DNA from 3 places in the Mesorhizobium sp. M0587 genome. Region 3 is predicted to be linked to each of the others. Evidence: riboswitches for the same ligand, from Rfam matches in the RefSeq annotation. Region 3 holds a riboswitch; each other region holds the start of a gene.
What was found. A riboswitch is a leader RNA that binds a small molecule or an ion and turns the genes downstream of it on or off. The one in region 3 is predicted to bind thiamine pyrophosphate.

Region 1: linked by a shared signal. The riboswitch ahead of NKI49_RS14105 (YkoF family thiamine/hydroxymethylpyrimidine-binding protein) and the one ahead of thiB (thiamine ABC transporter substrate binding subunit) in region 3 are both predicted to bind thiamine pyrophosphate.
Region 2: linked by a shared signal. The riboswitch ahead of thiC (phosphomethylpyrimidine synthase ThiC) and the one ahead of thiB (thiamine ABC transporter substrate binding subunit) in region 3 are both predicted to bind thiamine pyrophosphate.

Annotation. Positions count from the first base shown of each region.
Region 1 is NZ_JAMYQP010000012.1:145,365-148,633, forward strand. It holds gene NKI49_RS14095 (ABC transporter ATP-binding protein) at 1-490, opposite strand, end outside; gene NKI49_RS14100 (ABC transporter permease) at 487-1,305, opposite strand; gene NKI49_RS14105 (YkoF family thiamine/hydroxymethylpyrimidine-binding protein) at 1,354-1,962, opposite strand; TPP riboswitch at 1,953-2,066, opposite strand; gene NKI49_RS14110 (hypothetical protein) at 2,061-2,363, shown strand; gene NKI49_RS14115 (hypothetical protein) at 2,284-2,601, shown strand; gene msrA (peptide-methionine (S)-S-oxide reductase MsrA) at 2,753-3,269, opposite strand, start outside.
Region 2 is NZ_JAMYQP010000021.1:36,100-39,368, reverse strand. It holds gene thiC (phosphomethylpyrimidine synthase ThiC) at 1-1,328, opposite strand, end outside; TPP riboswitch at 1,432-1,548, opposite strand; gene NKI49_RS19325 (ATP-grasp domain-containing protein) at 1,771-3,075, opposite strand.
Region 3 is NZ_JAMYQP010000010.1:35,220-38,488, forward strand. It holds gene thiP (thiamine/thiamine pyrophosphate ABC transporter permease) at 1-677, opposite strand, end outside; gene thiB (thiamine ABC transporter substrate binding subunit) at 908-1,906, opposite strand; TPP riboswitch at 1,950-2,064, opposite strand; gene NKI49_RS11850 (thiamine diphosphokinase) at 2,152-2,796, shown strand; gene NKI49_RS11855 (ABC-F family ATP-binding cassette domain-containing protein) at 2,798-3,269, shown strand, end outside.

The sequences.
Region 1 (3,269 bases), on a different contig from region 3:
TCAGGGCGTCGAGGGCGCCGAACGGCTCGTCGAGCAACAGCATGTCGCGCTCCTGCACCACGGTGCGCAGAAGCGCCGCGCGCTGGCGCATGCCGCCCGAAAGCTGTGCCGGAAAATGCCGCTCGAAACCTTCAAGTCCGAACTCGGAAAACAGCGGCGCGACCCGCGCCCGCGCCGCCTTGCGCCCGATGCCCTGCACTTCGAGCCCAAGTGTCGTGTTGTCGAGGACGCGCCGCCAGGGCATCAGCGCGTCACGCTGCGGCATGAAGGCGAAATGCCTGCCATGGTCGTCGAGGGGAGCGCCGTCGAAGAACATCTGTCCCTGGCCGTGCTCGGCGCCGGTCAGAAGCTGGAACAGCGTCGACTTGCCGGCGCCCGAAGGACCGAGGATGGAGACGAACTCGCCGGCGCCGACGCTGAGCGAGATGTCGGCGAGCACATCGAGCCCGCCAAACGCCTTGCGCACATGCCGCAATTCGAGCCGGCTCATCGCGACGGCCCCTTCCCTGCCGGCTCCCTGCCGGCTCGTTCCCAAGGCATGGCCAGGCGCTGCAGCAGCACCGTCAGCCCGAACAGGACGAGTGTGAGCGCGGCGCTTGCGCCCACGGCCGCCAGCACCAGATCGGGGCGGAAATTGTTCTTGGCGTTGAGCATGTAGATGCCCAGCCCCTTCGCCGCGCCCGCATATTCGGCGAAGATGGCGCCGACCACGGCGTAGGTGATCGAGATCCTCAGGCCCGCGAAGAAATAGGGCAGCGCCGAAGGCAGCCGTGCCAGCAGGAAGACGCGCCAGCGCCCTGCCCCCATGGCGCGCAGCATCTGGCCGATCTCGGCCTCGGTTGCCTCATAACCCTGCACCAGCGCCACCAGCATCGGGAAGAAGGTGACCAGCGCCACCAGCATGATCTTGGGCATCAGCCCGAAGCCGAACCACAGCACCACCAGCGGCGCGATCGCCACCAGCGGCAAGGTCTGGCTGACGATGAGGACGGGAAACAATGCACGCCGCAGCGGCCGGAAGAAATCAACCAGCATCGACAGCGCGAAAGCGCCACTGAGCGAGCAGGCAAAGCCGATCAGCGTGGCGCGGATGGTAGGGATGGCGTTGTCGACCAGCGCCTCGCGATTGAGCATCGCTTGCGCGAAGACGCGCGACGGCGCCGGGAGCGTCGTCGGCTTGATCCCGGAATAACGGGCGTAAAACTCCCATGCCACCAGGAGCAACCCGACTGAAATCACGGCCGGTGCTGCCTTGGCGAGGAGGGCCGCGAGGCGACGCGGATAGCTGGATGGCGATGAGACCACGGATGAACAGACCTGTGACGGCGGTTTGCGCGAAAAAGGCGCTGAGCTTCAGGCAGCGGTGGGGCTGTTGGCCGAGACCGTGACGTCGAGGGTGACATGGCCGGCGGCCGGCCCGAAGCGGCAGAAAGCTTCGTTCAGCGTGGCGAAGATAGCGCCGGCATCGCCGCGTAATTTGGTGCAGAAATGTTTTGAGCGCTCATAGACGCCGGACTGTTTCAGGAAATCGATGCAGCCATAGATCTCGTCCATGTGATCGCCCGTGCCCATCACATAGAGCGAGAACTGCGCCGCGGCCGGCTGACCGGTCGAGGGCATGGCCTGCACGGCGCGGATGGCGGCCACCTTGCGCTCCGCAAGCGGGAGGACGGGGCCGCCGATCGCGTCGGAGCGGCAGATCGGATCGTCCGGCTCGCCCGGGCAACCGCGCGAGATCGCCGCCGAAAACACGCAGTGCTTGCCGCTGGCGCAAGCCGCCACGAACAGGTCGCGCATGGCCGGAAACAGCACCTCGGGCGGCCCGACCAGCAAGGTCGAGATGTCGTCGGTCTCGATCCTGAGCCTGTCTCGGTATGGATCGAGCGCGCCGAGCGCGCCGAGAATGACGCCGACGAAATCGTCGGCCATGGGATAAAGGGAAATCTGTGCGCCTGAAAACATCGCCCGCCTCGCTCCGCTGGTATTACCCAGATCAGCTTCTAGGGTCTGTGGGCCTGCCGCCCCCGTCTCAGCCCCGACCGTACGGAGCACCCCTGTGGATGGGCGGGTTAAAGCACCATTCGCCCGATTTGGGAAGTCGTTTTTGTGTCGATGCCGCATCAAAAAACATTGCGCCAAGCCTGATCATGGAACGAAAGAAGTCGAAACCGCCGGGCGAAATTTATCCGGAACCTTTCACTGCCGTGATCGGTTCCCCCAACAGTCGCGATGCGATCACCATCGTAGAAATGAGCGACGACTTCACAGAAATGGAGACAAACCATGTTCATGAAAATCCTCGCAGCTTCGGCTCTCACGATTGGTCTCGCCACGTCGGCCATGGCGCAAAGCGCTGGCAATGACGGCGCCGACGGAAACGGCGGTAGCGGCCGGTCGGTTACAGTCGACCCGAACACACCGGCATCGCCGAACACGATCGATCCCAGCACGACCAACAGCATCATCGGCGTGCCCGGCGATCTGAACTCGAATGCCGATAGAAACTGTCCCGCCGGCCCGCAGGGTGCACAGCCGGACGCCACCCACACCTCGCCCGGCACCACTACGCCGACAGTCAACGACAATCATTGCGGCAAGTGAGGCTTGCCCAATCAGAGAGAAAGCCGCGGAGCATGGGCTCCCCGGCTTTCTTCAGATGGCTTGGCATTCCCGGACACGGAACGCTGAAGTTAGGCGCATTTGAGGCCTGACACTGCCGGTCGGCAACCGGGCGGCAGTGTCGCCTTAATCGCTATGAAACGGCCTTCTCACGAACCGGCAGTTTCCAGCCCGGCCTGACGAAATGGCAGGTGTAACCGTTGGGGTATTTCTCCAGATAGTCCTGATGCTCGGGTTCGGCTTCCCAGAACGGGCCGGCCGGCGCAATTTCGGTAACGACCTTGCCCGGCCACAGACCGGAAGCATCGACGTCGGCAATGGTGTCCTCCGCGACACGCTTCTGCTCGTCGTTGGTGTAGTAGATCGCCGAACGGTAACTCATCCCGACATCGTTGCCCTGGCGGTTGCGTGTCGTCGGATCGTGGATCTGGAAGAAGAATTCCAGGAGCGTGCGGTAGCTTATCTTGGCCGGGTCGAAATTGATCTCGATGGCTTCGGCATGGGTGCCATGATTGCGATAAGTGGCGTTCGGCACGTCGCCGCCACTGTAGCCGACCCGGGTGGAAAGGACGCCCGGAAAGCGTCGGATCAGGTCCTGCATGCCCCAGAAGCAGCCGCCGGCAAGCACTGCGCGTTCGCTCGAAGTCGCC
Region 2 (3,269 bases), on a different contig from region 3:
GCGATGTCGGTCGTCAGCGGTCCAAGCGTATAGAACGGCGCCTCGCCGCAGACAGCGAGCTGCTTGTCCATGTTCTGCTTGATCTTGTGCATCGGCACATGGCCAGGCCCCTCGATCATCACCTGGCAATCCTTCGCCCAGGCGATCTGCGTCAGCTCGCCGAGCGTTTCCAGCTCGGCGAACTGCGCCGCGTCGTTGGCATCGGCGATCGAGCCTGGACGAAGGCCGTCGCCGAGCGAGAAGGAGACGTCGTAGGCTCTGGCGATGTCGCAGATCTCCGCGAAGTGCTCGTAGAGGAAGCTTTCCCGGTGATGGTGCAGGCACCATTTGGCCATGATCGAGCCGCCGCGCGAGACGATACCCGTCACCCGGTCGACGGTCAGCGGGATGTAATGCAGCCGCACGCCGGCGTGGATGGTGAAATAGTCGACGCCTTGCTCGGCCTGTTCGATCAGCGTGTCGCGGTAGACCTCCCAGGTCAGATCCTCGGCAATGCCGCCGACCTTTTCGAGCGCTTGGTAGAGCGGCACCGTGCCGATCGGCACCGGCGCGTTGCGCACGATCCAGTCGCGGATGTTGTGGATGTTGCGGCCGGTCGACAGGTCCATCGCCGTATCGGCGCCCCAGCGGATCGCCCACACCATCTTTTCGACCTCTTCCGCCATCGACGATGTGACGGCGGAGTTGCCGATATTGGCGTTGATCTTGACCAGGAAATTGCGGCCGATGATCATTGGCTCGCTCTCGGGATGGTTGATGTTGGCGGGGATGATCGCCCGTCCGCGCGCCACCTCGTCACGCACGAATTCGGGCGTGACGAAATCGGGCAGCGTCGCGCCGAAAGCCTCGCCGTCGCGCTCAAGCTTGCCGCGCAGGATCTCGCGACCAAGGTTCTCGCGGATGGCGACGAACTCCATTTCGGGTGTGATGATGCCGGCGCGCGCGTAGGCAAGCTGCGTCACCGCCTTGCCTGCTTTGGCCCTGAGCGGTCGGTGGCGGATGGGAAATTCTGGCGTCAGGCGTTCGCCCGTCGCGAATCCGTTGTCCTCCGGCCGGACATGGCGGCCGTCGCAGACCTCGACATCGCCGCGCGCCAAGATCCATTCGTGGCGAAGCCGGGCCAGGCCTTTTTCGATGCTGGTTTCGACAGCCGGATCGGTATAGGGGCCCGACGGATCGTAGACGGTGACGGGCGGTTCGCCGGCTGTCGGATGGACGGAGATTTCGCGCATCGGCACCCTGATCTGCGGGTGGATGGCACCGGGCTTGTGGATCTTACGCGAAGCAGGCAGCGGTCCCGTTGAGACGGCTGGGGTGAGGGCATTCATCTTGAGGCTCCTTTGCTCATGCATTGGAGACCCAGTTCTGTGCCGGAAGGATGAAAAGACGCTTCTGTCGACCTGCCGAAACAGGACCTCGGGCGTGAACTCCCGCAGAGCGCTTGCACCGTCCCTACGCCAGTATGAACTGGATCAGGTTCAACGGGTCACTGCGCCGCGAAAGCCAGCAGTATCTCAGCCCCTTGCCGGGACTCCCCTGGTGAATGCCTCAAGTTGAATGGGCCGGCGTTGTCTTGTCAAGCGCATGTTCGTCCTGCGGCGGCGGTGGGCGGCATTCAAATTGGGCCCAAATTGGGCCGACGGCCTCGCCATGGGTCGCGGAGAAGTTCCGCGGGAGACAGGCAGGTGTGGCCAAAGCTGCATTTGCCTCGTCAAACTTGATGTGACATTGACGTAGACGGAACTGCTGCGTTTCAAGGATCTTAAGCCGTCAATGCCTGATCGGAACAGAACTGGTGGGCCGCCCGAACGCCCCACAAACATCGTGCTCTCGATCACCTCTTATTGTCGCCGGAAAAGGGGTGATCGACCATTCGATCAAGTCGACCGCTCGCTGAAGGGCGCCCTCGGTTTCAGCACGGCTGGGCGAAGTGGCAATGACATGTCCAATCCAGTCTCGGAAATCCCCCTTCCTGACGATCGGTGTCTTGGGTTCAACATTCAATTTGACCTCGGCCACACCTGATATAGCAGCTGCCTGAGTGTCGCCACCAATCCAGTCGAGGGTGCCATCTTGATCAGGAAGCAGGAATCGCGCGGCCGCAGTATGCGAATGCTTTTTGCGCAGATCCCATTCCTCGCCAATGACAAGCTTGATGTGCTCGGTGACGAGGTCGACACCGTAAGCTAACTGGACCAGTTGAGGGTCGGGCGCGCCACTAAGACGCGGATTGACTTCAATGACAACTGGACCGCGTTTCGTGCACCGGAGTTCAATGTTAGTTGGCCCCCAGCCAAGGCCGAGAGCCCGCAAACAGCTCAGCGAAACATCGGCGATGCGCTCACGCTCCTGATCGGTTAGCAGGGCCGGATACGTCACCTCACGTATGACGAAATGGGGGAGGGGACCAAAGTCATTGGCGCAAATCGCAACGACCTCATTCCCCATAACATTAATGCTATAGAACGGGCCCTGTGCGAATTCTTCGACGAGTATTTTCGGTGTAGACCGCCATATGTGCTTTCCGCCCAATAGATAGGTCGTATGTTCGGCTACGTCTTCGAGGCTGCGGCACAATCGGACACCCATGCTGCCGCTGCCTACTGCCGGCTTAAGAATCACGGGCAGGCCGATCTCTGCAGCCGAGCTTTCTACCTCCGCCGCATTCGTTGCCAACCGATAAGCCGGTATTGGAACGCCGGCCTGCGCGAGGAGTTGGCGTTGCTTGAATTTGTCGCAGCTTCGTTCAATCGATTCAGGGTTCGGTCCCGGTAGATCGAAATGCCGGCAAAGCTTGCCAATTGTCGCATAGATCGATTCATGGTCCCCGGCAAAGCCAGTAATGCCAGCAATGTCGTGGGTAGCACGCAGCCGCGAACTTTCGCGGACCAACGCTTCGAGATTGCCAGTGTCGACACGGATTGCCTCAACGTTTTCCGCCGAAAGATAGTCGTACCGAGGTGGATCAGCCGTCAGAGTAATTGGATGAAGACCAAGACACTGAGCCGCTTGGACGTATAGCTGACCAGTACCCCTATGGCCTTCGACCAATATGAGCGCTCTTCTTCTTACCATTGCTGTTAATCCCGATGTTGCGTGCTGGCGGCGGTCCGAGGGTACCGGCGTCACTTTTATGGCCGTGCCGGACCTCAGACTCGCGGTGCCGTACCATTGTCAACGACTGACGGTTGTAAAATCTTGTAAATTGATTTTGAAGGATCTGTTGCAGCGTTGTTGATTAGGGCGGCGTCGGAGGCTTGCTCCGTTCA
Region 3 (3,269 bases):
CCGACCTCGAGCGTCGTCGCGGCCGGCCCGCCGCCGAGCGTCAGCACGATGGTGAACGAGGTGATGCAGAGCATGAAGACAAGCCCGGCGACACCTGGCAAGGCGGCACGCAAGGTCGGCCACTCGATCAGCCGGAAGGCCGGCCGCGCCCCCATGCCGAGCTGGCTCGCCAGCCGCCACTGGTCGGAAGGTATGGTCCGCAGCGCCTCCAGAAATAGCCTGGTCGCCAGTGGCAGGTTGAAGAAAACGTGAGCGATTAGAATGCCGGACAGGCCATAGATTCCCGGCCAGCTCTGACCGCCAGCAGCACTGAACAGACCGGCGAAATATCCGGCACGGCCATAGAGGGCGAGGATGCCGAGTGCCGCGACGATCGCCGGCAGGGCCAGGGGTATGGCGAAGAGTTGCAGGATGAAGGCGCGGCCGAAGAAAGCTGGATGCCGCGACAGCGCGCGCGCCACGAACAATGCCGGGCCGACTGAAAGCAGCGTCGAGAGCGCCGCCTGCCAGAGCGTGAAGCGGATAACGCGCAGGAGATAGGCGTCGAAGGCCCCCCGCGCGCCGGATAAGTCGTGGGCACCCTCGATGATCAGGCCGGCAAACGCCCCGCCAATGAGGAGCGCGATTGCAGCGAGTGCGAGGACACCGGCGGTGGTGCGGGGGTCAGCGCGTTGCACGCTGCACCATCTGCCTCGATATCATCGACTGGCGGGGACTTGACGAACGTGACTGCCGGACATCTCCCCCACGAGGGGGAAGATCGGATGTCGCTGCGGCTTCCGCCAATCTCAAACGCTGCCAGGAACGAGCCGGCAACGAAGCTGCCAATCTCCCCCTTGTGGGGGAGATGTCCGGCAGGACAGAGGGGGGCGCCGTAGGGCGATCATCTTTCAATCATATAGCCAAACTACTTGCTCATCACCGCCAGCCATTCATCCACCCAGGCCTTGCGGTTGGCCGCGACCTCCTCGGGGCTGAACAGCAAGGTCTTGGTCGGCTTGACCAGTTTGTCGAAGGCCGGGTTGAGCGGTTTGTCGGTCTTGCCGGCCGGGAACATCCAGTTGGTCTCCGGGATGGCGTCCTGGAATTTCGGTCCGGTCATGAAGGCCATGAACTTTTCCGCCAGCGGATTCTTGGCCCCCGTGGTGGTGATGCCGGCGACCTCGATCTGCAGGTACTCGCCCTCTTCGAAGGACGCCGCCTGGTAGCGCTCGGTGTTTTCGGCGACCATGTGATAGGCCGGCGAGGTGGTGTAGGACAGCACCATGGGCGCCTCGCCCTTGGTGAACAAGCCGTAGGCCTCGCTCCAGCCCGGCGTCACGGTCAGCACCTTGGCCTTGAGCTTGGCCCAGGCCTCCGGCGCCTTGTCGCCATAGACCGACTTGACCCACAACAGCAGGCCGAGACCCGGTGTCGAAGTGCGCGGATCCTGGATGACGATCTTGTCGTCGGCGCTGCCTTCGACCAGCTCCTTCAGGCTCTTCGGCGGTGTCTTCAGCTTCTGCGTGTCATAGACGACGGCGAAATAGCCGTAGTCGAAGGGAACAAAAGTGTCGTCGCTCCAGCCACCCGGCACGTTGACCTCCGTCACCGCGCCATGCGGCGCGAACAGGCCGCTGGCCTTGGCGTCGGCGGTGAGGTTGGTGTCGAGGCCAAGCACGATGTCGGCCTTGGTCGAGGCGCCTTCGAGCTTGACGCGGTTGAGCAAGGCCACGCCATCGGCGACCGAGACGAACTCGACATCGCAGCCGCATTCCGCCTCGAACTCCTTCTTCACAACCGGGCCGGGACCCCAGTCGGCGGTGAAGCTTTCATAGGTGTAGACGGTGAGCTTGTCCTTGGCCAAGGCCGGTCCGGACAGGGCCAGGACCATTGCCGAGACAAGAGAGTATAAAAGCGTGCGCATCGGCGCCTCCTTCGTTCGAGTTGAAGGGAATTGAGGCGTCGGACTGTCCGAAACGTCTAATCCCTCCGCCGGTACAAACCGGATCAGGTTCAGCGGGTTGGCGAGACTGCCTCTCAGCCGGTCCGCGAAGATCGCGTCCGGCACCCCGTTAGAGCGCCTCGACACATAGGCCCGGCCGGCGAACCACGCAAGCGGAGTTTGCCGGCCTTCCGTTTCCCGTGCCGGGCTGGTAAGGGCGACAGGATATGAGCACATTCACCATCCTGCTTGGCGGCGATCTCATCCGCACGCCGCGGCTCGACCGCCATGTCGAACGTTCCCGCGTGATCGCCGCCGACGCCGGCATCGGCCACGCGCGGCTGCTGGACCTTACCCCGGAGCTGTGGGTGGGCGATTTCGATTCCGTGCCGGCCAATCTGCCTGACGATCTCGCCGCCGTACCGCGCCGGACCTTTCCGGCGGAGAAGGACCAGACCGACGGTGAACTGGCGATCGCGGCTGCGCTCGAACGCGGTGCGACCCGTCTCGTGCTTGCAGGCGCCTTCGGCGGCAAGCGCGCCGACCACGCCTTCCTGCATATGGCACTCGGCCTGCGGCTGGCCGAGGCAGGAACGGAAGTACTTTTGACCAGCGGCGCCCAGGAAGGCGTCCCTCTGCTGTCCGGGAAAACCAGTTTCGACTATGCCGCCGGCACGCTGTTTTCGATCCTTGGCTTCTCCGAACTTGCCGGCCTGACCGTTTCCGGCGCCAAATGGCCGCTGAACCACGTCCAGGTGGCGTTCGGCTCGTCGCTGACCATCTCCAACGAAGTCAAGGGCAGCCTTGAGATCGCCCTCGGCCACGGCCGCGCGATGCTGCTTGCTCATCCCTATCCATTAGCTGAAAGCTGACATGGCCCCGCCCCTTCTCAATCTCGACGGGATAAAACTGACCTTTGGTGGCGCGCCGCTGCTCGATGGCGCCGCCTTGACCGCTTCGGCCGGCGACAAGATCGCGCTGGTCGGCCGCAACGGCTCCGGCAAGTCGACGCTGCTCAAGATCGCCGCCGGACTGATCGAGCCGCAGGACGGCGAGGTGTTCCGCCAGCCTTCGGCGACCGTCCGCTATTTGCCGCAGATGCCCGACATGGAAGGCTTCGCCACCGTGCGCGCCTATGTCGAGGCCGGGCTTGGCCCCGCCGACGATCCCTACCGCGCCAGCTATCTGATGGAGCACCTCGGCCTGTCGGGCGAAGAACGGCCGAACGATCTGTCCGGCGGCGAGGCCAGGCGCGCGGCACTTGCCCGCGTCATGGCGCCGGAACCCGACATTCTGCTGCTCGATGAGCCGACCAACCATCTCGATCTGTCGGTCATCGAGTGGC